Regions from separate parts of the Kocuria gwangalliensis genome, predicted to be linked through region 1. Evidence: riboswitches for the same ligand, from Rfam matches in the RefSeq annotation. Region 1 holds a riboswitch; the other holds the start of a gene.
The links. Region 1 has a riboswitch for S-adenosylmethionine ahead of ABEA06_RS14155 (hypothetical protein). Riboswitches for the same ligand answer to the same signal wherever they lie in the genome.
Positions count from the first base shown of each region.

Region 2: linked by a shared signal. The riboswitch ahead of ABEA06_RS12745 (O-acetylhomoserine aminocarboxypropyltransferase/cysteine synthase family protein) and the one ahead of ABEA06_RS14155 (hypothetical protein) in region 1 are both predicted to bind S-adenosylmethionine.

Region 1 covers NZ_BAABLN010000071.1:10,281-25,566, reverse strand. The annotation lists gene ABEA06_RS14180 (DEAD/DEAH box helicase) at 1-1,975, opposite strand, end outside; gene ABEA06_RS14175 (hypothetical protein) at 2,127-5,264, shown strand; gene betT (choline BCCT transporter BetT) at 5,427-7,589, shown strand; gene ABEA06_RS14165 (aldehyde dehydrogenase family protein) at 7,586-9,079, shown strand; gene ABEA06_RS14160 (GMC family oxidoreductase) at 9,132-10,718, shown strand; gene ABEA06_RS14155 (hypothetical protein) at 10,750-11,046, opposite strand; SAM riboswitch class IV at 11,067-11,208, opposite strand; gene ABEA06_RS14150 (glycosyltransferase family 4 protein) at 11,305-12,459, opposite strand; gene ABEA06_RS14145 (cell division protein PerM) at 12,704-14,497, shown strand; gene purN (phosphoribosylglycinamide formyltransferase) at 14,942-15,286, shown strand, end outside.
Region 2 covers NZ_BAABLN010000035.1:30,265-45,550, forward strand. The annotation lists gene ABEA06_RS12730 (succinate dehydrogenase cytochrome b subunit) at 290-1,093, shown strand; gene ABEA06_RS12735 (2Fe-2S iron-sulfur cluster-binding protein) at 1,093-1,788, shown strand; gene ABEA06_RS12740 (hypothetical protein) at 1,789-2,025, opposite strand; SAM riboswitch class I at 2,158-2,255, shown strand; gene ABEA06_RS12745 (O-acetylhomoserine aminocarboxypropyltransferase/cysteine synthase family protein) at 2,317-3,744, shown strand; gene ABEA06_RS12750 (CoA-binding protein) at 3,741-4,232, shown strand; gene ABEA06_RS12755 (hypothetical protein) at 4,336-4,902, opposite strand; gene ABEA06_RS12760 (YkvI family membrane protein) at 5,049-6,350, shown strand; gene ABEA06_RS12765 (alanine/glycine:cation symporter family protein) at 6,471-7,961, opposite strand; gene ABEA06_RS12770 (amino acid permease) at 8,119-9,729, opposite strand; gene ilvD (dihydroxy-acid dehydratase) at 9,914-11,752, opposite strand; gene ABEA06_RS12780 (gluconokinase) at 12,006-13,532, shown strand; gene bioD (dethiobiotin synthase) at 13,640-14,362, opposite strand; gene ABEA06_RS12790 (8-amino-7-oxononanoate synthase) at 14,362-15,286, opposite strand, start outside.

The sequences.
Region 1 (15,286 bases):
CGGCCCATGGCAGGGACTGGTAAAGATCGGCTTCCAAACGCAGCAGCGTGTAGGAGGTGAGCACCACGTGAGCGCCGCGAGCGGTCTCCGGCAGATGCTGGCGCGTGGAGTTCATGGTCTCAATGGTTATCGACGGCGCGAAGCGCTTGAGCTCGGCCGTCCAGTTGGCGACCACGGACGTGGGCGCCACCACCAGGAACGGCGGCAGATCGGGATCCGCATCGCGTGCGCGGAGGATCGCGGCAATCGTCTGCACGGTCTTACCCAGTCCCATGTCATCGGCCAGGATGCCGCCCAAGGAGTGGTCCCACAGAAAACTGAGCCAGCGGTAGCCCTCGTACTGGTAGGGGCGAAGATTCGCCTGAAGGGACCCCGGTTCCGCGGGGGCCGGAATTTCCTGGAGGTTGGCCAGCGCGCGGACGCCGTTGCGCCACTGTTCGGCCTGGTGGGTGTCCGTGGCGATGTCCTCGAACTGCTCCCACAACCCGGCCTGGTACCGGTTGAGGGACAGGGGCGCGTTCTTGTCCTCCTGAAGTGAGCGAGCCTCGGTGATCAGCTGCTTCAACCGGAGGAATTCGGGGCGGTCCAAGGGGAAATAGGAACCGTCCGGCATGAGCATGACGTCCTGGCCCACGTCCAGGGCCTGGAAGATGTCCGAGAACGGGACGTAGTGCTCGCCCACCCTGATGGTGACGCCCAGCCCGAACCAGTCCCGATGCTCAGTGGGCGCCGTGGACACGGTGATCTCGGGGGCGCGGGTCACTTCTTGATACGCGGGGATGCCGCCGGTTTCCTCGATGCGCAGGTCCGGGACCTTGTGCAACAGGGGCAGCCAGGCACGGATGAACCGCAGGGCGTCGGACGCCGCGTAGGAACTGCGCTTGAAGTCCAGTTCCGGAATCCTGCGGTGCACCGCCTGTACCACGGAGGATTCCCACCTGGATTCCCGGTTCACCGGTTCATCGGCCAGTGGATTCAGGGGCCGGAACGGCAGGCGGATACGGTCGCGGCCCTTCTGATACTCCCATTCCCACTCCACCCGTTCCGTGAGATCGTCGTGGTGCACCGTGAGCACCATTTCCGGATCGGCCACTTGGGGCAGCTCCAGGGAACCGTCCGTGGCGGTGACGTCCATGCTTTGATGCAGGCGTGGGAAATACCGTTCGAAGAATTCGTCCACTCCGTCACGAGGGATGGTGAGTTCTTCCGCTCGGTCCAGGAACGAGCGTTGCTGTTGATTCAACCGCGTGGCCAACGGGACCAGGTGCAGCGGGAACTGGTTGAGATCATCGGCCAGTTCCAGCTCGCGTGGCCGAGCCTCGGGGAAGAACAGGCCATGGCCCGGTTGCCCGATGATCCTGGTCCAGTGGAGCGGGATTTCGCTGTCGCCCATGACCAGGTGGGGGTACAGCTTGAGGGCCCCGTTCTCGTCCGAGCTGACACTGACCTCGAACCTGCCGGCCGGCCCCACGGAAACCTGCTGACCGGTGCCCTGCGAGACCAAGGGAATGCCGAGCGCCTCGGCGCGGTTGAGGATGGGCCACAGCAGGGGAGAGGTGTAACGCTCCATGTGTAGCTGGTGCCGGTCCACGGCGTACGAACCCCGGTGGGATTCGGACAGTGCTCTCAGTTCCTCGAACCAATCCAGCTGATCCTCGGTGAGTCGCCCGGAACGGGCATGATTGGCCAAATTGCCCCAGTCGATGCCGGTATGGATCCAGCCGGAGCGTTGACCGCGAAGCGCCGGACGTGCCGTCAACGTGACCGGTACGGCGTTCTGGTCCTGCTGCCACGCGCGGGGACCGCGATGCTGCACCCGGGACAAGTTCAATTCCAAGGCGACCGAGGGGCCGTGCTCGGGGTCCGTCACCACCCGATCGTGATCTGAGCCGGGGACGATGCGGGACAGTTCGCTGCGCCAATCGGTTGTGAGCCCGGTGGGCCGAGCGCTCGCGAAATGTACGTCACCATCCATGCCAATTACCGTACCGCCCTCCGACGACACGCAAAGTGCACGCGTGGTGATGGCGGCTGTCACACCGGCGTCTCGAGGTGGCGTCGGAAACCTATACTCAAGATGAACCTGATTTATTGTCACCGCGCCACGGGGCGCAGACGGAGGATTTGTGGCAGACGCCGCCGGGCTCCACACGGGAGACCACGCCATTGCATCGGGACCCCAAGAAGTCGAGTATTTACGCTGGAACGACGCCGTGGCCAGGGCTTTCTGTGGCACACAGGCATCCGGTGAACTGGTCCATCTGGACCTGGACGACAAGACCCTCGAGCAGATCGGGGCGGAGTTCGGTTTGGACGGGCCGTCCGCCCTGCGGGCCATGGCCGATTCCGTGACACCGTTGCTGGTGGTGGACGGCTCCCGCCGCTCGATGTTCGACTCCTTCAACAAGCTGACGGAGGCCTGGTACCGGGCGTCCAGGCGTCAGCTCAACGATCTCAACAGGATCGGCCCGCCACCCGTGGTGGCGTTGTTGGCCCTGTTCTCTCTGGCCGGGCGGCACATGTCCGCGCTCGCGGCCCGCACGGGAAACAAATCCGTGTCGGCGTTCTACCTTCCGTTGGCGATTTTATTGCAAGCCGGCCAGGACAACGTCAAGGCCCTGGAATCGGCCGTGCGCAAGGACTCCGAGATGTACTGGGACGCCCTGCGCTACTGGTTGGAACTCTTCGACGGGCAGGTCGGGTTGCCCTCCGCTCACGCGGTGAACCATCGACCCGTGGGACTGGCCTTGTCCCAGACGATGTTCGGCGAGGCCGAGCTGCGGCAGCTGCACCGCATGTTCGAAGACCTCGAGCTGACCACGGCTCAGGGGATGAGCGCCCAGGAACTGGGAATCTACGTGGATTTCTGGCTCGACATCGCGGACACGGATGTCTCCAAGGGCATGCGCCGTATCTGGTCCAACCCGCTCACTCGCGACGCCGGTCTCCAGGTCGCGTTGGCTCAGTTGGGCGCGTGGGAATCCTCCCGCGACGACGACGCCGCCATAGCGGTTGCCACCGAGCGGCGAGCATCGCGTCACCTGGGCCCCCGCAGTGTCAGCTTGTCCATGACGGACGGCACCGATTACGTGGGCAACCCGATTTTCGAGCTCGGGTTCGTGGTGCCCAAGCGGATGATTTCCGGGCGCGAAGTGGAATTGGCCACCGAGGCCGGGCCGCGCACCATGTTCCTGTCCTACATCGGTGACGCGTACTTGGGGATCTCCGCGTACAACTCGCGCATGTCCAGCGAGACCCTGTTGTCCGGTGAACTCCAGCTCAGCAACGGTGACACCGCCATCACGCGTAATCCGCGGCCGGTCGTGGTGTTCGCCAAGGATGCCTACTCGGACACGTTCATCTCGGTGGATCACATTCCTGCCGCGTGGCCGTCACGGATCTTGGTGCAGAACAAACCCGAGTGGGTTGAGCAGATCACCGCCATTCTTGATGACTCGGCCTCGCCGGACTACCGCATGGTGGGCCCCGGGGAGAACGGCCTGCCCGAGGACTGGGTGCTGTTCGACGATGTCCAGGTGCTGCGCGCCGGTGATCCGATGCTCACGGTCAACGACAACTTCTCCGGGCTGGTACCCCGCCTGGTTCCGGCCGTCACGCTGTCCGGTGGCCTGCGCATCCCGGGGGACGTGAGCCGGTTCTCGGCGTTGCGGCCGCCGCAGATCACGGTCACCTCCGATTCCGACGATCCGCTGTCGCTGGAATGCGAATGGCGGAACCCGCACTCGTTCAAGCTGATGTCCACCAAATTATCGGCCCCTCGAGTGCCACCCTTCCAGGTGAGCTTGGAGGGCTCGGACCTGATGCGGGACAACAAGACGCTCAAACCCAATGACTACACGCTGGTGCTCAAGGCTGGGCGCACCGTGAAGCAGCGCCTGGAATTCCGCGTCCGTGACAGCTCCTTCTACATCACCCAGCGCTCACTGGGCTACGAAGGCGAAATGGTGCACGTGGCGCGGGAGCCGTTGTGGCCCGTCACCTCCACCACCCTGGACGAACTGCCGGATGAATATGTGCAGGGTTCCTTCGACAACATGGACTCGGTGGAACTGGAACCGGACGCGCTGGGCGTGGAGGTTCCCGAGATCGCGGGCTGGCATTCGGCCGAGGGTCTCATGTACCCCGAGCGCAGCAATGAGCTTCCCGCACCCGAGGGCGCATCCTGCCTGGTCACCGGCAAGCACAAGGTGATCCTGCCGCCCATGGACCCCAAGGCCAAGGCGCCGTGGATCTTTGGGCGCTGCCGCCATTGCGGGCTCACCAAGCGCTACCCCGGGCGGCTCACCAAGCTGTCGGCGGTCGGTCAGACCGGTTCGGTGGAGTCCTTGCAGTTCATTGGTCCCGACTACAGCGACTACCCCGGATCCTGGGCACCTCTGAAGGACGCGCTGACGTTCCTGGGTGGCGGCAAACGGGGGAGCCTATCGATCATCGCCCGCCAGGCCGAGGACTCCGAGCGCTTCGAAGAGTGGTTCGTGGGGCATTTACAGGCCCTGGGCTTCCTGGAAGTCATTCGTGACGGTAACTGGACCGTGCGTCGCTGGCAGGTCTGCTCACCCGCGCTGACACAGTTGGTGGATGGTTCCGTGCTGCTCACCGGTGGTTGGCGTGCGGAGCAGGAGGAGACGGTGACCGCCGCCGCGGAATCACTCGGTGCAGAGGTCGTGGTGCTGTCCCCCGAGGATCACGCGACCACACTGTTGCAGGACGTGGACCTGGATGCTCTGCGTGACGAGCTACCCAATGGCATGTGCGATGTGGTCTACGAGGCGGGACCCGTCATGCTCGACACGTTGCCACCACTGTCTTCGGTGGTGGACTCGTTGCCGCTGATCGAGATGCAGTACAACGGCGTGGCCGAGCATTTCGTGCCCGAGGACGCCACGTGGGAGGCCACGGAGAACCGTAATCAGGCGGGGTTGTTCCGCATTAATCACCACCACCGCACTCGTTACGCGTTCCGTACCGAGGCCGACGTCGCCTCGGGCCACGCCCGCCCGGTGTCCTCCGCCCTGGGTAAGCACTTGGCCGCTCGGGACGCCGGAACGCCGTTGGTCAGTCACGACTCGGAGCTCCAGTTGTTGTCCGTGCCGATCGGCGCGGAGTTGCCGGGGCTTTACGGTCGGGCCGCGGTGCTGTGTTCCGGTCTGTTGCCGACCAAGGTGGACGAGGACTTCTCCTTGAACTACGGGGACATCTCCGACGAGTTCGCGAGCGCACTGGTGGCCAAACTGCTGGCCTGAGGTTCGTCCGGAAGGCGAAAGCGCCGCCTTGGCCCGGCAAGGCGGCGCTTTCGCGTACGGGTTCGCCTACAGTGGAGACAGCTGTAACTTAGTACCGAGTGGTAATCAGACGTCTCGAACCCCGGGTTGTTCCTCGTCCGACCCGAACCAGCGAACGGAATCATGAGTGATTCCTCGACCCTGTCCAGCGCGCATTCCGGATCGTCAGCATCGGTGCCCTCCGACCCACCTCCCGGCGGACCACCCGAGGGGAACACCAAGATTCCGGTCAACTGGCGCGTCCTGGTGGCCTCCGGGGTGCTGATCATTGCCTTCTCGGCGTGGGCCATGCTTGCTCCCGCGCAGGCGGACACCGTGATCGGTGGTGTCGTGGCCTGGGTGGCCAAGTACCTCGGCTGGTTCTACATCCTCACGGCCACCCTGATCATTGTGTTCGTGGTGATCGTGGCCGCCAGCAAACAGGGCAACATCAAAATGGGTCCCGACCACGCAAAACCGCAGTTCAACATGTTCACATGGACGGCCATGCTCTTCGCCGCCGGGATTGGCGTGGATCTCATGTTCTTCTCCGTGTCCGAACCGGTGAGCCAGTACTACGCACCCCCTGTGGGTGAGGGACAAAACCTGGAGGCCGCGCGCCAAGCGGTCGTGTGGACCCTGTTCCACTACGGCATCACCGGGTGGGCCATGTACGCCTTGATGGGAATGGCCTTCGGATATTTCGCCTACCGGTTCGGTATGCCCCTGAGCATTCGTTCGGCCTTGTACCCGTTGATCGGTAAACGCATTCACGGTCTCGCGGGCGATGCCGTGGACACGGCCGCCCTGCTGGGCACCATCTTCGGTGTGGCCACCTCGTTGGGCATTGGCGTGGTGCAACTGAACTTCGGCCTGCAGTTCTTGTTCGGGGTTCCCGAGAACCTGGCGGTGCAATCAGCATTGATTGCACTGGGGGTCCTGATGGCCGTTGCCTCGTGTGTTTCGGGTGTGGACAAGGGCATTCGGCGGCTGTCCGAGTTGAATATCATTCTGGCCATCGGCCTGATGTTGTACGTGCTGATTGCCGGCCGCACGGCGTTCCTTCTGGACGCGATCGTGATGAATATCGGTGACTTCCTGGCGCGCTTCCCCGACATGAGCCTGAACACGTTCGCCTTTGAAGCACCCCAGGAATGGATGAGCGGCTGGACCCTGTTCTTCTGGGCGTGGTGGATCGCGTGGGCCCCGTTCGTCGGGTTGTTCCTGGCGCGGATTTCCCGCGGCCGTACGCTGCGCCAGTTCGTGGTGGGTACCATGACGGTCCCGTTCGCGTTCATCCTGCTGTGGATCTCGATCTTCGGCAACTCAGCGCTGGATCTGGTGGTCGGCGGGAACGATGCCTTCGGTGAGGTCGCCGTGAGTACACCCGAGCGGGCCTTCTACTCACTGCTCGCGGAATACCCCGGCGTGACCATTGCGGCCTCGATCGCCACGTTCACCGGGCTGTTGTTCTACGTGACCTCGGCCGATTCCGGCGCGCTGGTCATGAGTAACTTCACCTCGAAGATCGAGGATCCCAATCAGGACGGGCCCAAGTGGTTGCGCGCGTTCTGGGCGATCGGCACCGGTGTGCTCACCCTGGCCATGCTGCTCGTGGGCGGGGTGACCACGCTGCAGAACGCCACCCTGATCATGGGTCTGCCCTTCTCCGTGGTCATGTACATGATCATGATCGGCCTGTGGCGGGCCCTACGGGTGGAGGCCAGCAGCGCGGAGTCCAATGCGACCGCCAGCCGCTCGGTCGTGGCCAGCAGGACCGGGCGCGAGATGCATTGGCGCTCGCGGTTGACCCGGCTGGGCAACTACCCGGGCGCGCGCACCGCACAACGCTACATTCACGACGTCGCCGCGCCCGCCCTGAACACGCTGGCCGTGGGACTGCGGGAATCCGGGGTGGACGCCACGGTGGAATGCACGCCCATCCCGGACAATGCTTCGGTGGATCAGGTGTGCCTGCACGTGACCTTGGCGCCCGAGCGTGACTTCACGTACCAGGTGTACCCCGTGGCGTTTCCCACACCGGGCTTCGGTGGTTTCCGCACCAACCCGGACTCGGACCAGTATTACCGGTTGGAGGTGTTCGCCGCGACCGGTTCCATGGGCTATGACGTACTCGGATACACGCAGGACCAGTTGATCAATGACGCCCTGGACGGCTACGAGCGACACCTGAAATTTATTCGAATCAATCATGAACACCCCGGAAGCACCCAGATTGGTCTGACCACGTCCGAGACCATTACCTGGGGTGAAGACTTCTCGGAATCCAAGGAGGAAACACGATGAGCAACACCTTGTACATTGACGGCCAGTGGGTCCCCGCGCTCGACGGCGGAACCCGAACCATCACGTGCCCCGCGGACGGTACCGAGGTTGCGGTGGTCGCCGAGGCCACCGGCCAGGACACCGAGCGCGCCATTGCCGCAGCTCGTGCCGCCGCCGACGACGAACGCTGGGCAAGCGTTCCCGCCCCGGAACGCGGCAGCTTCCTGCTGCGCGTCGCGGCAAGCCTGCGCGAGCGCAGCGAAGAGTTCGCCCTGGCCGAGTCCAAGGACACGGGCAAGCGGATCGACGAGTCCCGCCAGGACATGTCCGACATCGCCAATTGCTTCAAGTACTTCGGCAAGATCGCCGCCGTGGACGCCGGGCGCATCATCGACGCCGGGGACCCGGACGTGCTCAGCCGCGTGGTCCACGAACCCGTGGGTGTGTGCGGGATGATCACCCCGTGGAACTACCCGTTGCTGCAGGCCGCGTGGAAGATCGCACCGGCATTGGCCGCGGGCAACACGTTTGTGCTCAAGCCGGCCGAACTCACCCCGCACACCTCGATCCTCATGATGCGGGTGCTCGAGGACGTCGGGCTGCCCGCGGGTGTGGGCAACCTGGTGCTGGGTGCCGGCGCGCAGGCGGGTGCACCGCTGTCCAGCGATCCGCGCGTGGACCTCGTCTCCTTCACCGGCGGCCTGGTGACCGGTCGTGTGATCGCTGCCGAGGCGGCGTCGACGGTCAAGAAGGTGGCCCTGGAGCTGGGCGGTAAGAACCCCAACGTGATCTTTGCCGACGCGGATTACGACGCCGCCCTGGACAACGCGCTCAACGGCGCCTTCATCCACTCCGGCCAGGTCTGCTCGGCCGGGGCGCGCTTGGTGATCGAGGAATCCATGGCCGAGAAGTTCGTGACCGACCTGGTGCGCCGAGCCGAACAAATCCGGTTGGGCGGGCCGTTCGATGAGAAGGCCGAGACCGGCGCGTTGATTTCCGAAGCCCACCGCGACAAGGTCCACGCCTACGTGGAGCGGGCCCGTGAGCAGGGCGCACGAGTGCGTTGCGGCGGTGGCTTCGCGGAAGGACCGTCGGCGGACGGTTTGCTGGATTTGAGCGACGGCGTGTTCTACCTGCCCACCGTGATCGACCAGTGCACTCGGGAAATGGACTGCGTGCATGACGAGGCCTTTGGACCCACCGTGACCGTGGAGACCTTCCGTACCGAGGAAGAAGCAATCGTGATCGCCAACGACACCAACTACGGACTGGCCGGTGCGGTGTGGACACAGGACGCGGGCCGTGCACAGCGCGTGGCCGGCAAACTGCGCCACGGCACCGTGTGGATCAACGACTTCGGCCCGTATCTGCCGCAGGCGGAATGGGGCGGCATGAAGCACTCCGGTGTGGGGCGCGAACTGGGCTTCCACGGTCTGGCCGAGTACCAGGAGACCAAGCACATCTACCAGAACACCCGCCCCGCGGTGACCGGTTGGTTTGCCGAACGCTGAGTCGTTTCGCTGGATCTCACCGACCACGGAACAACGACCCATGGGAGAAACCGTGACCACCACAGAAAACGTGGCTACCTACGATTACATTGTTGTCGGAGCAGGCTCGGCGGGCGCCGTGATCGCGGCGCGCCTGAGCGAGAACCCGGACGTGAGCGTGGCCCTGCTCGAAGCGGGCGCCCATGATGAGAACGTGCCCGAAGTTCTAACGCTCAACCGCTGGATGGAGCTGCTGGAATCCGGTTACGACTGGGACTACCCGATCGAAGCGCAGGAGAACGGTAACTCCTACATGCGCATGGCCCGCGCCAAGGTGCTGGGTGGGTGCTCGTCCCACAACTCATGCATTGCGTTCTGGGCCCCGTCCGAGGACATCGACGAGTGGGAATCCACCTTCGCAGTGGAGGGCTGGAACGCGGAGATGGCATTCCGGCTGTACAAGAAACTCGAGAACAACGAGGATCCCGGTTCCCACCACGGCCATGACGGACCGGTGCGGTTACGCCAGGTCCCCGCCGTGGACCCGTGCGGCGTGGCGGTGCTCGACGCCGCCGAACAGGCCGGGATTCCGCGCGCGGACTTCAACACCGGCAAGACGGTGACCCAGGGCGCGAACTTCTTCCAGATCAACGCGCGCGAGGACGGTACCCGAGCGTCGTCGTCGGTGAGCTACCTGCACCCGATCCGGGAGCGTACGAACCTCACCGTCCTGACCGGCACCCAGGCCAAGCGCATTGTCTTCGACGAGAACCGGCGTGCCACCGGCGTGGAGATCACGGATGACGCCTTTGGTCGCGCTCACGTGCTCTCGGCCAACCGCGAGGTGATCGTCTCCGCCGGCGCCATCGACACGCCCAAGCTGCTCATGCTCTCGGGCATCGGCCCGGCCGAGCATCTCACCGAGGTGGGCGTGGACGTGCTCGTGGACTCCCCGGGTGTGGGTTCACACCTTCAGGATCACCCCGAGGCCGTGATCCAGTGGGAGGCCAAACAGCCCATGGTGGAGGACTCCACCCAGTGGTGGGAGATCGGCCTGTTCGCCCAGGTGGATGACGGCCTGGACCGCCCGGACCTGATGATGCATTACGGCAGCGTGAACTTCGACATGCACACGTTCCGCCACGGTTACCCCACCGCGGACAACGCCTTCTGCCTGACCCCCAATGTCACACACGCCCGTTCGCGCGGCACCGTGCGTCTGCGCACGCGTGATTACCGGGACAAGCCCCGGGTGGATCCCCGGTACTTCACCGATCCCGAGGGTTACGACCTGCGCATCATGACCGCGGGCATTCGTAAGGCGCGGGAGATCGTCGCGCAGTCCGGGCTCTCCGAATGGGCCGGCGAGGAACTCTTTCCGGGTCAGGACGTACAGACGGACGAGGAGATCGCCGAGTACATCAAGCGCACCCACAACACCGTGTACCACCCTGCTGGTTCCTGCCGGATGGGCCCGGTCGAGGATCAGGAGTCACCGCTGGATCCCCAACTGCGTGTCAAGGGTGTGAGCGGGTTGCGCGTGGCCGATGCGTCAGTGATGCCGGAACTGGTGACCGTGAATCCCAACATCACGGTCTTCATGATCGGCGAGCGCGCCGCGGAGCTGATTACCCAGGATCAGGAGCTGCCCGCGCACTAGGCGCGGCGTGAGAACACGGATGAGGCCCCGATCAGGCGCTGAGCGCCACCGGTTTCGGTTCCAGCTTGTAGAACGCAATGCCACCGGAAACGTTGGACGCCCCGGGAACCAGTAGTTGCCGGTACTTCTCGCACCACTGGGCGCGGCCTCGATTGTGGGCGGCAGCGTGGGCCAGGGCTCGAACGTTGTTGCTCAGATATTCGTGGATGTCCCCGTTTGATTCTATGAGACGCACCATGTGGTGGTCGGGGTCGATGTCGACGGTGACGTCAACCCATTGTTCTCGAGGGGACTCGGTCTTTGTGCGTAATTGTTGAATGTTCTTCATCAGTAGTGTGCCTTCGTACAGGGAGGTTCTTGCTGCGCACGCGGTTGCGCCCCAGCCGCTTCGTCATCCAAACCACCCCTGAACCAAGGGTTGGCGTGCGCCGGGTTGGAGCCCGACAGGTGTGCGGTTTCAACACCGAACACCAGAGCGCATCTCGTGAAGCTGGATTCGAGCGTAGCGGGTCGACGGCATGGGAAACCAGGGGGTGACATATAACGTCACCAAAAGTTAACCAACGAATGGATTGTGCACCACCGATCAGGAGGTGGTTGTGGAGAACCTGGGCGCGCGGGAGGCCACGGTTTGCGCCTGTGCATAGTGCTCCATGAGCTGATCACACACGGCGGTCCACGTGCGGGTCTGCACGGTGTCATACGCAGTGCGGGAGAAAGCGGCGCGTTTAGCGTTGTCACCCACGAGGTCCGCCACACGAGCGCGGAGCATTTCGGTATCGCCGGGCTTGTACAGCCAACCGTTGCGGGATGAATCGACAAGGTCCACGGGTCCTCCCCGACCGACCGTCACCACGGGTACCGCGCTGGCCATGGCTTCCTGGATCGTCTGGCAGAAGGTTTCGTGTTCACCGGAGTGGACGAACACGTCCAGGGAGGCCATGGCGGTGGCCAATGCGTCACCGTCCAGGAATCCCGCGAAGTGCGCGTTGGGAAACAACGTGCGCAACTTCTCCTTTTCCGGCCCCGACCCGATGATCACCAGTCGGGTGTCGGGCAGCGAGTCCAGCACCACGAGGTCCTGAACCTGTTTCTCGGGTGCCAGACGACCCACGTAGCCCACGAGCTTGCGCCCGCCGCCCACGCGTTCGCGCCAGTCCTGATCGCGGCGAGTTGGATCGAACCGGCGAGTGTCCACCCCGCGCCGCCACATCCGCACACGCTGCACACCGTGTTCATGCAACTGGGAAATGGAGGCCGTGGACGGCGCCAGGGTCAGGGTCGAGGAATTGTGCATGTTCCGCACGTGGCTCCACAACACGTTCTCCAGAACGGGCGCACCGTACCGCGCCGCGTATCCGGGGATGTCCGTCTGGTAAATGGTGGCGCACGGCAATCCCAAGTTCCTGGCCGCCTGAATGGCCTGCCACCCCAGGACGAAGGGCGAGGCCACGTGAACGACGTCCGGCTGGAAACGGGTCAGGATTCGTTGCATGCGGGCGACCGTGCAACTGGCCACGCGGACGTCCGGGTATCCGGTGAGCGGAATGGACGCGATGCGTTGGACCCTGACACCGTCCATGGTGTCCACGGATCCCAGGGAGCTGAGTTTGTCGTAGGACGGGGCAATGACCATGGCCTCGTGGCCCTGCGCCCGCAGATGGTCCAGGACTCGAACCACGGAATGCGTCACGCCATTGATGTGTGGGAGGAACTGTTCGGCAACCACTGCGATTCTCACGATTAATACGGTGGCCCGGTCGGGTCACCGGATGCCCACGCCCCGGTGACCTGTCGGTGAAGTCTGGGCCAACTCCGGCGGGGACGTGGAAAGATGGGGGGCGATGAACTTCCCCACCTTTTCCAACACCCTGCCCGGGGTCCGCGAGCGCTCGCAGCGCCGCCGAAACAGTGACCCCGGGGATTCACCCACTACACCGCCCTCGCCCGGCTCTCCCCAGGGTGGCCGCGAGGGCGGATTCCCCATGCCCCTTTGGTTGCAAGGAGTGATTGAACTCATGGCCGTGGCGGCCGTGAGCCTGTTGCTCACCGGGGTGGTGATGGCGGCGGTGTGGCTGGCCGGTGGCTTCGATTCATTGGGTGTGCTGGGTGGATTGCAGCTCGCGGGTCAGGTGTGGTTGGTGGCGCACTGTACGCCGTTGACCATGGCGGCGATCCAGGGCATCGACCTGTCCTCAGGGGGTGGAACTCTCACCCTGGTCCCCCTGGGTCTCACCCTCATACCGTTTGCACTGTCGGTCATTGCGGGGAGGAGGATTGCCCGCGCGTGCTGGCGCGGCCAGTTCCTGATCCCCTTCTTCGCCGGCATGGTCAGCTACGCGCTGATCGGTGCCCTCGTGGCGCTCGTGAGTAGCACCGAACACGTGTCGGTCAGCGTGCCGGCCGGGGCGGTGTTCCCCTTGATTCCCGCGGGCCTGGGGACGTTGGTCGGCGGGTGGAGCGTTTCGCGCTCGCTCGCCGCGATCCTGGGTGCCGACGCCGCATCGTGGATCCAGCGCACCAGCCAGTACTCCAGGTGGGCGGGTTCCTACCTCTGGGCAGTGGTACGCGCGGGGTTCCTGTCCGCAGTGGCCGTGATCGCCGCGGGTGCACTGGTCACCGCGGTAACGCTGGTGTGGAACTGGGACCGGATCATTGCTGTGTACCAGCAATTGGGCACGGGCGCCGCCGGTGACACCGCCCTCACGGCACTGCAGTTCGGCTACCTGCCCAACATGGTCGTGTGGGCTGCCGCTTGGGTCAGCGGGGCCGGATTCTCGATCGGGGAGGGCGCACTCGCCTCCCCGTTCGAGAATTCACTGGGTGCGCTGCCGCAGTTCCCGCCGTTCGCAGCCCTGCCGGAGGGTGATCCATGGGTCTATGCCTCCGCCGTGGTGGTGCTACCGGTCCTCGCCGGAGTGCTCGCGGGCTGGTGGTTCCTGCGCGAGGGCGAGAACCACCTGGACGACTGGATGGCCATCAGGTTGCCCATGCGGTGGTTCACGTTCATTCTGTCGGCCCTGCTGACCGTTGCGTTCATCGCCGCGATCGGTGCGGGCCTCGTGGCATTGCTCGCGTGGTTGTCCCACGGATCGCTGGGCCTGGGGAGGCTCACGGACCTCGGGCCCAATGCGTGGCACGTGTTCCTGTGGACCGGCGCCGAAATCACTGCCGGCGGTGTGATCGGATACATCCTGGGCCCGTGGCTCGAACGCGAGGGCTATCGGAAGAACCCGTGGAACAGTTCCCTGGAAGAGCCGCCCCAGGGTGATTCTGATCCCGAAGACCGGCGGCGCCACGGCGTGGAAGTCTCCGGCGCTGCCCGGGCCGCCAAGGTGGAAGCCAAGCAGGCCAGGAAGGCGGAAGCCCGGCAGAGGCGCGCGGCCAAGAAATCAGCCAAGCGAAAGGCCGCCCGGCTGCGAGTCCCCGGGGCGGACGCGCGGCCCGATAGTCAGGAACCGTTGCAGACCGACAATCCGGCGCAGTCCCGGCCCCGGACCGACGAGACCCGGACCGGAACTGGTTCGAGCGGCGTCGGCGGCGACCGGAACCGCGTTCCGTGGGATGCGAACGGGTCGACGGCGGTGACCGCTCAGGAGGCGGGTGAAGCGGAGCCAACCACGGCGGACGGCGCCGGTGTTGCCGTGTTCGACAGTGGCTGGGCGGATTCGGGAGACTCGGCCGATGCGGGGGACTCCCACGCGGTGGGCGATGCCGACGGCGTGGGCCCCGGCGATGATTCCCCCGGACCGGTCTCCAACTCCGTGCCGGAGAGGTAATTCCAAATGTTGTCCGTGAGCTGACGCTGACAGTGGCTGGTGGAGGACAGCGTCAGGGCAGAGGAGGCGCACTCCTGGTAGACCTGCGAGGCCGGCCACACGGCCAAGCGCGCCCCGCCGCCAAAGGCATTGAACGCGCCCCACACTATGGCCAGGATGGCCAGAAACGTGATGAACAACCGGGGCTGCATTGTGCGGGACGTACTCAGCACCACAATGCCCAGGACAACGGCGGCCAACGCCATGACCACGCCCACGGCCGTGGACCACACGTGACCGGTCACCAGGGCGGAGGACAACAGGGCGAGTCCCGCTGCCAAACCGGAAAGCCTCAAACGGGAGGACGCGTGTGCTGTGTCTGGGCTGTCGGAATCTTGCATGATCTCCACTGTAAGGCAGCGGCCGGGTCCGGGCGGACCGCGGAAAATCGTTAGCATGATCGGTATGCGACTCGTGGTCATGGTTTCCGGTTCCGGTACAAATTTGCAGGCAATCATTGATGCGCTGCACAAGGGCGACGTGGACGTGGACATCGTGGCGGTCGGCGCGGACAAACCCTGCGCCGGCCTGAAACGCGCGGAAGCCGCCGGGATCGACACGTTCCTGGTGCCGCTGGCGAACTACCCGGAGCGGGAGCAGTGGAACCGGAGCCTGGAACGCGCCATTGCCGGCTACAACCCGGACCGCGTGGTGTTCGCCGGATTCATGCGCATCGTGGACGCCCACCTGGTGGCGCGTTTCGCCGGCAGGATCATCAACACGCACCCCTCGCTCCTGCCGTCGTTCCCG
Region 2 (15,286 bases), on a different contig from region 1:
AAGTTGAAGATCCGCGGATAACGCGTCAGCACTGCGCATCCGATCGTCAGCAGACTCAACAGCACGAGGATGATGGCAGCTTCTCGGAGCGACCCTTCACGAGTCACGTCGCCGGTGAAGTCGTGATGGGTTCGTCCCCGTGAGAATCCCGGGCCCGAACGCGAGTCCCGTCCTGCGGTGCGCTGCAGGAACCAGAAATCCGCGCCATGCGTTACGGCGTGGGACGTTCGTTACTTCCCGGGGCACTGAAACTGATACTTCCGAGCAGACCTCCTAGGATGATCCAGTGATGAATCCCGCCGCTCAACCCCCGACGGACACTGCCGACCCCGCTCCCAAGCCCAGCGCGTGGGAAGTGATGTTCAAGGACGCCACCAATTCCGAGCTCAAACTCGCGATGGCCGCGTCCGGAACCGTCCTGAGCCTGTTCACCGCGGGGCACATGGCCGGGAACATGCAGGTTTACCGGGGCCGGAAGTACTACAACGAGTACGCGGAGTTCATTCGCACGGTCGGTGCGCCCGTACTGCCGCGCAATGGCGTGTTGTGGGTGGTCCGCGTGGGACTGCTCGCGAGCGCCACGAGTCACATCATGGCCGGCACCGAGCTCACACTGCGTGCCATGCGCGCCGAGCGTCACACGGTCCAGGGCACGATTCGGGACCTCAAGCGCCAGCTCACGGGCAAGCAGCGTAGGCGCCCTCGCGGCCGACGTCGCTCGGTCCCCCAGATCATTGCCCGCTCCATGCGGTCCACGGGCGTGGTGCTCGGCCTGTTCACCGTCTACCACGTGGCGGATCTGACGGTGGGAGCCCGCCCGGCGGCGTCGTCGAAGCATCGCCACGGGGATGCCTACGGCAACCTGGTGGCCAGTTTGTCCCGACCGGGCGTTGCCTTCTTCTACGCCGCGTCCATGGCAGCGTTGGCGGGCCACATGATCCACGGCATGCGCACGGCCGCCATGGATGCGGGTTTCACGACCACCGCGCAGCGCGCGCAAACCGTGGAAGTGGCAGCCAAGGTCGTGGGCGCCGTCGTCGCCCTGGGTAATGTCACGATCCCCGTGGCCGTGCAAGCGAAGGTGGTGCGCTGATGCTGTTGACCATTCATGTGTGGCGGCAGGCCACCGCAGAGGATGACGGCGAGTTCGTGGCCGTGAGCCCGGTCGAGGCGCGCGAGGACATGAGCATTCTGGACCTGCTCGACGCCGTCAATGAAACCCTCATCCGCCAAGGAGATGACCCCGTCAGCTTCGACGACGGCTGCCGCGAAGGCATCTGCGGCAAATGCGGAGTGACCGTGGACGGCGTGCCCCACGGCCCGGACAAGAACCAGGCCTCGTGCACCCAGTCGCTGCGGGCCTACCGCGATGGGGACGAGATCTTCATCGAACCCATGCGCGCGGGCTCGTTCCCGGTCAAGAAGGATTTGTCCGTGGACAAGAAGGCCCTGCGGCGGGTGGCCAAAGAGGCCAAGTTCCCGGTCGCGCTCAAGGCCCTGGGCAACGCCGGCTGCATCAGCTGCGGCGCGTGCGTGGCCGCGTGCCCCAACGGTTCCGGCCAGTTGTACGTGGGCACGCTGCTCAAGGAACTTCCGCCGCTGGCCAAGACGCCGGAGGAACGCAACGAACGCTCGAGCAAGGTCCTCGACGCCGCCGAGCACGAGTTCGGCCCCTGCTCCCTGCTGGGCGACTGCACGGAGGTCTGCCCCGCAGGCCTCCCGCTCGAGAACCTCACCGCCGTGGCGCGGGAGAACCTGCGCCGGATGAACCCGGAGAAGTACTCCTAATCAGCGCTGCCGCGCGGGAGGTGCCGTGCGGCGTCGTCGGCGGTCAGTGAGCACTCCGACGACCGTGAGCACGACGCCCACCACGAGTGTGGACAGCGCAAACAGCATGATGAATGCCGCGCCGATATTCGGGCCCGTCCCTTCGACGAAGGTCGCACGGCTCAACCATTCCGTGGCCACGAGCGCGACCACCCCTACGGCAGTCACGATCAAACCGACCTTGATCACGGACTCCATAGCGCCCCCTCACGGGCTGGTTACCTATACCCTCCTCCACTCGTACCTGGTTGCCCAGCAGCAACGCGCCGTGCGGCGTCGTCGGCGGCGGCCCCGGTTTGTGAACGCCGCCGCCCACGCGACACAATGGACTCACCATCCCGAGCGGCCGAGAGACCTGGATCGACGACGCCGCAGCAACCCGCAGTGATCGGCCTACTGCACGGTGCTACCGCCAGGACCGATGGAGTGCTGCGCGGGCCCGGGCAGTGTTCGGACGGGAGCTGTACGCGGCCGACAAGGAGGACCCCTATGGCCGAGCACCAGTTCGGTTTCCGCACCCGTGCGCTGCACGCGGGCGGCACCCCGGACGCCGAACACGGCGCCCGTTCCGTCCCGATCTACCAGACCAGTTCGTTCGTCTTCAAGGACGCCGACGACGCCGCCAACCTCTTCGCGCTGCAGAAGTACGGCAACATTTACTCGCGCATCGGCAACCCCACCGTGGCGGCGTTGGAGGAGCGCATTGCGTCCCTCGAGGGTGGTATTGGTGCGGTGGCGACGTCCTCCGGGATGGCCGCGGAATTCATCACCTTTGCCGCGCTGTGCGGACAGGGCGATCACGTGGTCGCCTCCTCCCAGCTCTACGGCGGCACGGTCACGCAGTTGGACGTGACCCTGCGGCGCTTCGGGGTGGAAACCACTTTTGTTCCCGGCACCGATCCGGCCGATTACAAGGCGGCGATCACCGAGAACACCAAGGCCGTCTACACCGAGCTCGTGGCCAACCCGTCCGGTGAGATCGCCGATCTGGAAGGACTGGCGGAGGTCGCCCACGAGGCGGGCTTGCCACTGATCGTGGATGCCACGCTCAACACCCCGTACCTGTGCCGACCGTTCGAGCACGGCGCGGACATCGTGATCCACTCGATCACCAAGTTCCTGGGCGGCCACGGCAACACCCTGGGCGGTGTGGTGGTCGAGTCCGGCCGTTTCAACTGGGGCAACGGCAGGTTCCCCGCCATGACCGAACCGGTCCCCTCGTACAACAACGTGACGTGGTGGGGAAACTTTGGCGAGTACGGGTTCCTGACCAAGCTGCGCTCCGAGCAGCTGCGTGACATCGGCCCGTCCCTGACTCCGCAGGCCGCGTGGAACCTCCTGCAGGGCGTGGAAACCCTCCCCCAGCGCATGGACGCACACGTGGCGAACGCGCAAGAAGTCGTGCAGTGGTTGGCCACCGATCCCCGCATCGCGTACGTGAACCACGCGGGCCTTGAAGACCACCCGCACCACGAGCGCGCCCAGAAGTACCTGCCCCAGGGCATCGGTTCCGTGTTCGCCTTCGGTGTCGCATCGACCGAGCAGCTCAGCGGACGCGACGTGGGAGGCCGCTTCATCGAGAACCTGCAGCTGGCCTCGCACCTGGCCAACATCGGTGACGCCCGCACCCTGGTGCTGCACCCGGCCTCCACCACCCACCAGCAGCTCAGTTCCGAGCAGCTGGAATCCGGCGGCGTGAAGGAAGACCTAATCCGGATTTCCGTGGGTCTCGAGGACCCCGCGGACATCCTGTGGGATCTGGACCAGGCGTTGACCGCCGCGACCGGGATCAGCCGCGAGGGCGACGTCGTCACCGCACCCGCCGCTGTCCGGGACGAGGCAGCGAAGAACACACTTGAGCAGGACAACAGCGCGGCGGCCTGCGCGCTGCCCGGCACCGAAGGAGAACAGGTATGAGCACCGAACGCACCTGGGTGGGCCCCAGCGCCCCCGAGCGGTTGAACATCCTGCGCAACACCGAGTCGATCGCGATCGTGGGCATGTCCAACAAGCCCGCGCGGGCGAGCTATTTCGTGGCCACGTACCTGATGTCGTCGTCCCCGTATCGCGTGTACTTCGTGAACCCGGTGCTGGACGAGGTGCTGGGCCAGAAGGTCTACCCGTCATTGGCGGATCTGCCCGAGGTTCCGGACATGGTGGACGCGTTCCGTAAAGATGCGGACCTGCCCGGTGTGGCACAGGAGGCGGTGGACCTCGGCGCCAAGACCGTGTGGATGCAGCTGGGCTCGTGGAGTGAGGAAGCCGCGGCGATTGCCGAGAACGCCGGACTCAACGCCGTGATGGACCGCTGCGTGAAGATCGAACACGCGCGTTTCCACGGCGGCCTGCACCTGGCCGGTTTCAACACCGGGGTGATTTCCTCCAAACGTCAGGTGGTTGCCTGACAGGTACCGGCTGAGCGACCCTTTGATCCCGTTTTACTGCAGAGTAGCCATGGTTACTGTGCAGTAAGGCGGGATCAAATGGTTTTAGGGCTGGGGACCGCTCTCAGCCCAGCCGCAGCACCACGGCCGCGCGTTTCCAGCCCTGGGACTCGCGGGCCGGGACCTCGTCCTCGGGGACCACGGTGTACAGGCGTTCGGTGTCGGCCAGGAAAGCCTCGTTGGCTATGGCCGAGACCAGCGGGTCCAGCACCTCGGCGGGATCGCGCTCGGTGGACGCATCCGCGAACAGCGGTCCCATGTACGCGACCTCGTCCTGCACGGACAGGGTGGAGTGCGCAACCGGTTTGCCCCATTCGTCCACCTCGAACCGCGTGACATCACCCATGGGCGCGTCGAACATTCCGGCTTCACCGGGGAAACCCAGCCCACGGTCCAGCTCCTGCACCGCACCGGTCAGCAAGACGTCCTGGGAAAGAACATCCTTCCCCTGGGTATTCACGGCACCGCGGGCCATCACGGCCTGATCCTCCGCGCAGACCAACACCAGTCCGTCCTCGGAGGGGACCGTGCCGTCCCACGCGACCACGTTCTGCGGGGCTACCTCCGCGCCGCGCACCGCATCCCAACCGGCCGCCCAGTCCTTCAGGTCGGCTTCCCACTGCTGTGCCATGTGGCTCTCCCTTCGTCAAAAAGTTTCGCACCGAGTATCTCACTCTGGACCGGCATAGCGGATCGCTTCCGACGAGCGGTCCTTCTATCCTGGGGAGGTTCTGTGGTTCACACCATGTGTCCCCTACCTTTGAGGAGCTATTTCGCGTGAATGCCAGAAAAACATTACAAGTCACTCTGGCTTTTGTCGGACTCCTGGTCGGGGCGGGTTTCGCGACCGGTCAAGAAGTTGTGCAGTACTTCATTTCCTTCGGCACGTGGGGAATTGCCGGGGCCGTGGTCTCTGGGATTCTCATGATTGCCGCCGGAGCGGTGATCATCCAGATCGGCAGTTACTTCCTGGCCGAGGAGCACCGCGCCGTCTTCCACTCGGTCTCCCACCCGGTGGTCTCCAAGTTCTTGGACATCAGCGTGACCCTCACACTGTTCGCCATGGGTTTTGTGATGCTCGCCGGTGCCGGTTCCACGCTGGAGCAGCAATTCGGCCTGCCCTCCTGGATCGGTTCGGCCATCATGATGGGCATTGTGATGTTGACGGGTCTGTTGAACGTCAACAAGGTCACCAACATCATTTCCGCGGTTACCCCGCTGATCTTCGTGGCCGTGATCGTGGCCTTCATCTACACCATGCTGCAGCTGCCCGTGGACCTGGGCGCCATGAGTGATCTCGCAGTCCAGGCGGACTCCCCGGTGTCGCCATGGTGGCTGTCCGCCATCAACTACACGTGCATGGCCCTGATGTTGGGCGTCTCCATGAGCCTGGTGATCGGCGGTAACACCCCCGACCCCCGCGTGGCCGGTTGGGGCGGTGTCCTAGGCGGCGTGGTCTACACGATCCTTCTGGTCATGAACGCCGTGGCTCTGCTGGTCAACTACGAGTCGGTCGAAGGCTCGGACATCCCCATGCTCATGTTGTTCGAGACCATGCACCCCATGGCCGCGCTCGGCATGGTGTTCGTGACGTTCGTGATGATTTACAACACCTGCATCAGCATGTTCTACGCGCTCGGCCGCCGCATCACCGTGAACCATCGCAAGCGCTACGTCCCGGTGTTCCTGGGAATCTGCGTGGCCGGATATCTGGTGAGCCTCATCGGCTTCGGCACGCTCATGAGCTACGTGTACCCCGCGATCGGTTACGTGGGCACGGTCATGGTGGTCGTCATGCTGGTCTGGTGGTTCCGCAGCCGACCGGATATCGCGAGCGAGGAAAGCCGCCGCGACCGCATGCGCGCACTTTTGACCATGAAGGAATCCGACGACAAGGACTTCCCCGAAGGTCACGAAAAGCGACTTCAGGACGCCGCCGAGAAATCGATGGCGGATGGCGAGGCCATCACCGGAGCCATCGACGCCGAGGTCATCCGCAGCCTCAGCAAGAAAACCGGCAAGCACAGTGGCACCCACGCGACCCAGGCTCCGGTTTCCGATCCGAGGGACTCCCGCTGACCCGCGCGACGGCTCGTACCGAAAAGCTCCCCGCCACACAGTGGCGGGGAGCTTTTACAGGGTGAGCGAGCGGCGTCGTCGTCCTGGCCGCGGGCGATCCACGACGACGCCGCTGCGGGGCTAGCCGCGCTTGGCCGCCTTTTCCTCCGCCTGCACGATCCAGTGCTCGCGAGTGGTCACGAAGTCCGTGCCGTCCCACGCACCCAAACCGGACAGGCCCGGAATGTCACCGGAGTGGAACACGGGCTCCACTCCGGCCTTGCGCTGGTCCGTGTAGTTACGAAGGACCTTGGCTGCGACACCCGCCAAACCGACCAGTGCAATCAGGTTGATGGTGGCCATGAATGCCATGAACAGATCCGCGAGCGACCACACGAGGTCCAGCGCCGCGATGGCACCCAAGAACACGCAAACCAGCACCAGGAAGCGGTAACCGGTCATGACCGCGCGAGAACCGGTCATGAAACGGATGTTGGACTCGCCGTAGTAGTAGTTGCCGATCACGGAGGACCACGCTAAGAGGAAGATCGCGACGGTCAAGAAGTGAATGGCCCAGTCGCCCAGTTGCGCGCCCAGGGCGGTCTGGGTGAGCGAAGCACCCTGGCGTTCGTCGCCGAAGGTCGGGTTGGAGAGCAGGATGATGAAGGCCGTCACCGAGCACACGATCATGGTGTCGAAATAAACGCCCAGGGACTGCACGAAGCCCTGCTTGGCCGGGTGGGACACGGACGAGGTGGCACCGGCGTTGGGAGCGGAACCCATACCCGCCTCGTTGGAGAACAGGCCGCGCTTCATCCCCTGAATGATCACACCGATCAGGCTGCCGGTCACGAACTCACGAATACCGAAGGCGCCCTCCACGATCATGAGGAACATGGCGGGGACCTCGGTGATGTTCAGCGCCACGACCATCAGACCCAGGATCAAATACAGGATGGCCATCACGGGCACCACGATCTGGGTCACGCTGGAGATCGACCGAATACCGCCGAAGATCACGGCGGCGGTGATGACCACCAGCGCCAGGCCGATCACGATGCGGATCCACATGTTCTGGCTGTCGGCCATGTCCAGGTTCAGGGAACCGCTGACGGCGTCCACGATCGAGTTGGACTGCACCGAGTTGAAAACAAAGCCGTAGGTGATGGTGATCGTGACCGCGAAAATCAAGCCCATCCAGCGCTTCTTGAGGCCGCGCTCCATGTAAAAGGCCGGACCGCCCACATAGCCGTCCCGCGCCTTGATCTTGTAGAGCTGGCCCAGCAGGGACTCCGTAAATGCGCTGGCCGCGCCGATGGCCGCAATGGTCCACATCCAGAAGACGGCGCCCGGGCCGCCCAGGCTGATGGCAATGGCGACGCCGGCAATGTTTCCGGTTCCCACGCGGGCGGCCGCGGAGACGGTGAACGCGCGGAAGGACGAGATGCCCTTCTTACCGTCCTCGGCGTCACCGGGCGGGTCGGTGAGGACTCGGAACATCTCGGGAAGGCCGCGTAGCTGGATCACCCCGGTGCGAATGGTCAGATAGAGACCCACACCAATGAGAATGGCGAACACGACATACCAGACGTACTCTCCCGCCGTTGCGACAAGTTCTGTTAATGCATCCATGCGACTACCCGGGCCTCTCCCTCAAGACGGCCCCGCTCACCCCTGCCTGGATCGGACGGGACCGGGTACCTAGCGTGTGCTGTTGCACTGATCTAGGTCACAGTAGCCGAAACTGCAGCCGGGATGTGAGTACGGCTCAGCCTTTTGGCTTATGGGTCTAGTTGTTGTTGTCCCGCTCGGAGTGTGGATTCGGAACCTGGTGAAGTGAAGCCGTTGAGGTGGTGGAACCGGCACCGGTCGAGTTCTCCCGACCAACCCGGAAGACGCTGACCACGGGGCGCTTCGCGAGCACGGGGAACGCCCCGGTGAACCCCTCTCGCTCCGCGGCGATCGCGCGAACCCTGCCCCGAACCATGATCCAACCGATCATCAGGATGGGGATGAGCAGCAGGGAGGATCCCAGGGTCAAAGTACCCACGGGGTAGTCCACGGCCATGAGCACCATCACACCCGCCAGGAACGCAAGGGTCAGCCAATTGGTGAAGGGCGCCAGCGGAGCCCGGTAGGTGGGCCGGTTGTAGAACCCCTGTCGTGCCATGGAGACGTACTTCTTGTGGGACAAGGTGATGGCGGCCCAGCCCGCCATGGTTCCCAGAGCGGCAAGGTTCAACACGATCTCGAACGCCTGCTCGGGAACCACGAAGTTCAGACCCACGCCCAGCACGGCCACACCGGCGGTCATCAGAATGCCCCCGAACGGGACACCGGAATTCGTGAGCTTGCCGGCGAACTTGGGTGCGGAACCCGCCTGTGCCATGGAGTGCATGATGCGACCGGTGGAGTACAGGCCGGCGTTCAGCGAGGACAGCGCCGCGGTGATCACCACGAGCTGCATGATGGGTCCGGCCGCACCCACCCCGATGGACGAGAAGAACGTGACGAACGGGCTCTCGGTAGCACTGTAGGCGGTATAGGGAAGCAGCAAACACAGCAGCAGCACCGAGCCCACGTAGAACACGGCAATGCGCAGGATCACGGTGTTGATGGCCCGCGGGATGACCTTTTCCGCGTTGCGGGTCTCTCCGGAGGTGGTGCCCACCAACTCGATGCCGGCGTACGCGAAGACCACGCCCTGCACCACGATCAACGCGGGGAGAATACCGGCCGGCAGCAGACCGCCGTTGTCCTGGATCAGGGAGAAACCCACCTCGGAACCGGTGGGTGTACCGAAGATGACGAAGAAGACTCCGACGATCAGGAAGATCACGAGGGCCAATACCTTGATGAGTGAGAACCAGAACTCCAGCTCACCGAACACCTTGACCGACACCATGTTGAGTGAGACCACAAGGATCACCACGATCAATGCCAGGATCCACTGTGGGAAATCCGCCAGGAATTGGCTGTACTGCCCGAACCACTTGATGTAAATGGCGATAGCCGTGGCATCCGCCACCGCGGTCATGGCCCAGTTCAACCAGTACAACCACCCGGACACGTACGCGGCCTTCTCGCCGTAGAACTCACGCGAATACGAGACGAACGAACCGGATGAGGGGCGGTGCACCACGAGCTCGCCGAGCGAGCGGAGGATCAGATAGCCGAAGAAACCACAGATCGCGTACAAAATGAACAACGATGGCCCGGCCTGTTCCAATCGGCCACCGGCACCCAGGAACAGGCCGGTTCCAATGGCGCTGCCGATCGCGATCATTTGCAGCTGGCGCGCACCCAGTCCTTGATGGAAGCCGGCGGTTTCATCATTGAACCGCTCTTTGAGGATCTGGCGTTCTTCGGCCGCACCAATGTGCGGGCCCTGCTCTGCCATCCAAGTGTCCTTTCGCGGGAGGCCCGTACCTCTTTGCGTTCCTGACAGCTGAGCTTATGACCAGTGTCCTTGTCTGAAGCGCACCCGCCGCGTGAAAAGGTGCGTATGACAAGAAGATGACCCCGTTGCGTAACGGGGTCATCTTCTTCGTCTGATGAGGGGTTCAGCTACTGGAACGCTTCACCTAGTCCTCCACCACGCGCACGGCGCCCTTGTCCGCAGAACTCACCATGGAGGCGTAGGCCCGCAGCGCCTTGGACACTTTGCGCTCACGGGGCTTGGTGGGCTTCCAGGGCGCGGAGCCCTTGACCTCACGGCGGCGCGCGAGTTCGGCATCGTCCACGTTGACCCGCAGCACGCGGTGCTCCACGTCGATCTCGATCTCATCACCGTGCTCGATCAGACCCACGGCCCCGCCGGCTGCGGCCTCGGGTGAGATGTGACCGATCGACAACCCGGACGTACCGCCGGAGAAGCGGCCGTCCGTGATGAGCGCGCACTTCTTGCCCAGGCCCAGACCCTTGAGGTAGCTGGTCGGGTACAGCATTTCCTGCATGCCCGGTCCGCCCTTGGGGCCCTCGTACGCAATCACCACGATGTCCCCTTCCTTCACGTTCTTGGAGAGGATCTCGTGCACGGCCTCGTCCTGGGATTCCACCACGTAGGCGTTGCCCCTGAAATGAAACAGTTCGGGGTCGATGCCGGCGGTCTTGATCACGGCGCCGTCCTCGGCGATGTTGCCGAACAGCACGCACAGACCACCCTCGATGGTGTACGCGTTGTCGATATCCCGGATGCAGCCCCCGGCTGCGTCCAGATCGTGATCCTCGTACTCGTTGGCCTGCGAGAACGCCTGGGTGGTGCGCACGCCACCGGGTGCGGCCAGGAAGAACTCCTTGGCCTCGTTCGAGGCCTTGCCGGAGCGGATGTCCCACTCGTCCAACCATTCGCCCATGGTCTGGGCGTGCACGGTGTGGACGTCCTCGTCCAGCAGACCACCGCGACGCAACTCACCCAGGATGGCGGGGATACCGCCGGCGCGGTGTACATGCTCGATGTGGAATTCGGTGGAGTTCGGTGCCACCTTGGCCAGGCACGGAACCTTGCGGGACAAGGCGTCGATGTCCGAGAGGTTGAAGTCCACCTCGGCCTCCTGGGCCGCGGCCAGGATGTGCAGCACGGTGTTGGTGGAGCCCCCCATGGCCACGTCCAGTGCCATAGCGTTGCTGAACGCCGCCTTGGTCGCGATGTTGCGGGGCAGCACGGACTCGTCGTCCTGCTCGTAGTAGCGCTTAGCGGATTCGACCACGCGGCGGCCGGCCTCGAGGAACAGTCGCTTGCGGTTGATGTGGGTGGCCAGCGTGGTGCCGTTACCGGGCAGAGACAACCCCAGTGCCTCGGTCAAGCAGTTCATGGAGTTGGCGGTGAACATACCGGAACACGAGCCACACGTGGGACACGCGTTCTCCTCGATCTGGGCCAACTGGGCGTCCGTGATGGACTCGTCCACGGCCAGGGCCATGGCGTCCACCAGGTCCACGCGGTGCTCCACCACACCCTCGACGCCCTCACCGGATTCCATGGGGCCGCCGGAGACGAACACCACCGGGATGTTCAGGCGCAGGGCGGCCATCAGCATGCCGGGGGTGATCTTGTCACAGTTGGAGATGCACACCAAGGCGTCCGCGCAGTGCGCATTGACCATGTATTCCACGGAGTCCGCGATGATGTCGCGGGAGGGAAGGGAGTAGAGCATGCCATCGTGACCCATGGCAATACCGTCGTCCACGGCGATCGTGTTGAATTCCTTGGCCACACCGCCGGCCTCATACACGGCAGAGGCCACGAGCTCGCCCATGTTCTTGAGGTGCACGTGACCCGGGACGAACTGGGTGAAGGAGTTGGCGATCGCGATGATCGGCTTACCGAAGTCCTCACTTCCCATACCGGTGGCCCGCCAGAGGGCGCGCGCTCCCGCCATGTTTCGGCCGGTGGTTGATGTTGCTGATCGCAGCTGCGGCACAGTGACTCCTTCCCAAGATGTGATTCGGGTTCTCGCGCGGCTCGATTGATGCCACGACCCGAAAGAGTCGTTCAGTCAAGGATACGCGCGGCCCCCGACGCTATCCACATGCCGGGCAAGCGTCTCAAATTGTGATACAACGACGCCGCTGCGTTCGGTTCCGCGCGTCCGCCCCGTGAGTTGGTCCCACCGTTGCTGCGGACCTGATCCATAGACTGGAGGCACCGCCCATTGCAACGGAGCAGGAGGAATCATGGCCAAACAAAAGGACACACCGCGCCCGGATGACACGGTGGAGTTCGCTGTCGAACTCAAGAACGCGGTGGATCCGCTGGTCATGGCCCTGGACGTGGGCTCCACCGCAAGCCGTGGTTCCCTCCACGATGCCACCGGAACCCCCGTGCGTGGCTACCGGCACAAGGTTCCGCATTCCTTCACCACCTCCGCGGACGGCACCTCCGTGATCGACCCGGATCAAGTGGTCGAGGAACTGACCGGAATCCTGGACCTGGTGTGTGACCGGCCCGAGCTCGCCGGGCGAGTGCGCGGCGTCGGCCTGGACACCTTTGCCTCGTCTCTTGTGGGCGTGGCCGATCAAGGAGCTGCGATCACCCCGTGCTTCACGTACGCGGATTCGCGCTGTGCGCCGCAGCTCGCCCAGCTCCGCAAGGAACTGGACGAGCGTGAGGTGCAGGACATCGTGGGCGCGCGGCTGCACACGAGCTACCTGGCACCGAGGTTCCGCTGGCTGGCCGAGACCCATCCCGAGGTCATGGCGGAAGCCACTCGCTGGATGTCCCTCGGAGAATATGTCTGGTTGAAGTTGCTGGGGACCACGGCAGCGGGGACCGCCACCGCCGCATGGACCGGGCTGCTCAACCGGCGCTCCGGCAACTGGGATCAGCGCATGCTCCGGGCCGCGGGGATCAGTGAGGACGTACTGTCCCCCATCCTCGACCCCGATCAGCCGCTACCCGATGTGGACCCGGAACGAACCTCCCGCTGGGAAGGCCTGTCCGATGCTCAGTGGTACGCCCCGGTGGCCGACGGGCTGTGCGCCAACATCGGCGTGGGCGGAGACGATGAACAGACCATGGTCGTCTCCGCTGCCACCTCCGGGGCCATGCGCGTGCTCCTGCATCACCGGCCGAACAACATTCCGCCGGGACTGTGGTGCTACCGGATCGACTCTTCGCGATGCCTGCTGGGTGGTGCCCTCAATGACGTGGGCCGTGCCGTCAGCTGGCTCGAGGACACCCTCCGTCTGGACGGCGCCGTTCTGGATGACATTGCCGCGGCAACCGTGTCTGCCACGACACCGGGAGTGCTGCCCTTCCTGACCGGCGAGCGATCGACCGGTTGGGCCGGCAGCGCGCGGACTGCGTTCGTGGATGTCTCCGCGTCCACCGACGCCTCCGCGATGGCCCGCGGCATGCTGGAGGGCATTGCGGCGTCCTACCGGCGCGTTGCCGATGAAATGGAAGAAGCCACCCGGGATGTCGAGAAGATCGTGGCCGCCGGTAGCGTGACGCAGGATCTGCCGTCCTGGCTGCAGATCCTGGGCGATTACCTGGGCAAACCCGTGATTCACCAGGTCATGAAGCGCTCCACGGCCCGTGGCACCGCCCTGCTGATGCTGGAATCGCTGGCTCCGGGCGTGGAGCGAGCCGTTCACGAACCCGCGGGCACCTACTCCCCCGAGGAAGCCAACCGCGAGTACTACCGCGGTGTGCACGAGCGGTTCGAGCGCGTGTACGACGCATTGGTGGCGGGCACCTGAGGATGGGTGACCCGCGGCTGTGCAGCGTGATGTGAGGTAAATGCACCGGTCAAACCTCTGGGGAGGGAAGTGCAGAATTCGAGCTCGATTTTTGCACTTCCCTCCCCTCACATTCCGTCCGCAGCACCCCATCCCTGCGGAACAGCGCCGAGGAGCGGGATGTTCGTGCCGTCCTGCGCCTGGATCGTGCGAATGTAGTTGCGGTTGGTCTCGTGCAACGGCTGCGGGTCGGCCGGCCAGCTACCCAGCACCGTGCCGAGAACGCGCACTCCCCTGCGGCACAACGCCTCAAGACTCAGAAGTGTGTGATTCAACGTTCCCAGACCGGACCGCACCACAAGCACCACGTGCACGTGCGGATCCACAGCACGGCGAATGATCTGCGTGAGATCCGCGATGTTGTGCCCCTCCCCATCCAATTCCACCAACACCCCGCCGCTGCCCTCGACCAGGACCAGATCATGCTCGTGCAGCAATGCGGCGATACGTTCTGCGTGATCGTCCAGGCTCAGCAGCGCCACCCCGTCCAGGTCCGCGGCAGGCGGCGGTGCCATCGGTTCGGAGAGTCGCTGACCCTCGTGCGTGGTGAGTGCGCCCCCGGGTAGGCCAGCTGCGGCGCATAACCGAGCGACGTCGTCGACGTCCCCGGAATCGTCACCCACCACGCCGGTCTGGACGGGTTTGTACACCGCAACCCGACGCCGGCCGGCCGAGTATCCCGCCAGGGCGAGGGCGGCGGTCGCGTAGGTCTTGCCCACGTCCGTATCGGTGCCCGTGACGACAACGACCCCTCGCACCATGCCGGCGGCCCGCGCCAAGGGGTTGCCCATCACGCGACCACCTCGACCGGCCGGGCGCCCAACTCGGCCATGACGCCACGGACTGCGCTCAGTGCCACCGTCAAATCGTGGAACTCCACATCCGCACGGGCAGTGAGCCGGAGCCGGCTGATGCCGCCCGGGACCGACGGCGGGCGGAAGCAACCGACAAGAATCCCGCGATGGCGCAGGGTCTCGGCCGCCCGGAGCGCCAACTCAGGCGAGTCGATCGGCACGGATTGCACGGCCGCCGGGGCGTGCTCGATCCCCAGCGCTTGCGCAATCACGCGTCCGTTGGCGTGCAAGCGATCCGTGAGTTCCGGTGCACGCCGAACGATGCGGCACGCCTCGGCAGCCGCGGCCGCGCTGGCGGGAGCCAGTGCCGTGTCGAAAATGAATGGCCGCGCGACATTGACCAGGTGCTCGCGCAACACCTCGGAGCCCAGCACCGCGCCACCCTGGGCGCCCAGGGATTTGGAGAGCGTGACGGTCAGGACCACGTTCGGGTGGCCCGCCAAGCCTTGCTGATGCGAGAGCCCTCTGCCCTGTCCCGCGACACCGATCCCGTGTGCCTCGTCCACCACCAGAAGCGCTCCGTGGAGTTCACACACCGCGGCGAGTTCCTTGAGCGGGGCGTAATCCCCGAGCACCGAGTAAATGGACTCGACGACCACCACGGCGCGTTTCTGGGCGCGTTCCCCGAGCAACCGGGCAACGTGCTCCACGTTGTTGTGCTCCGCTATCACGACCGGCGAGCGGGACAATCGTGCGCCGTCCACGAGCGACGCATGCGCGTGGCGGTCCGAAACGATCAGGGTATCGGCGTCACCCACGGCCGTGAGCAGTCCGGTGTTCGCTGCATAACCACTGGAGAATACAAGCGCGGCGCACTGACCCGTGAGGCCGCACAGTGCGTCTTCCAGTTCGGTGTGGACG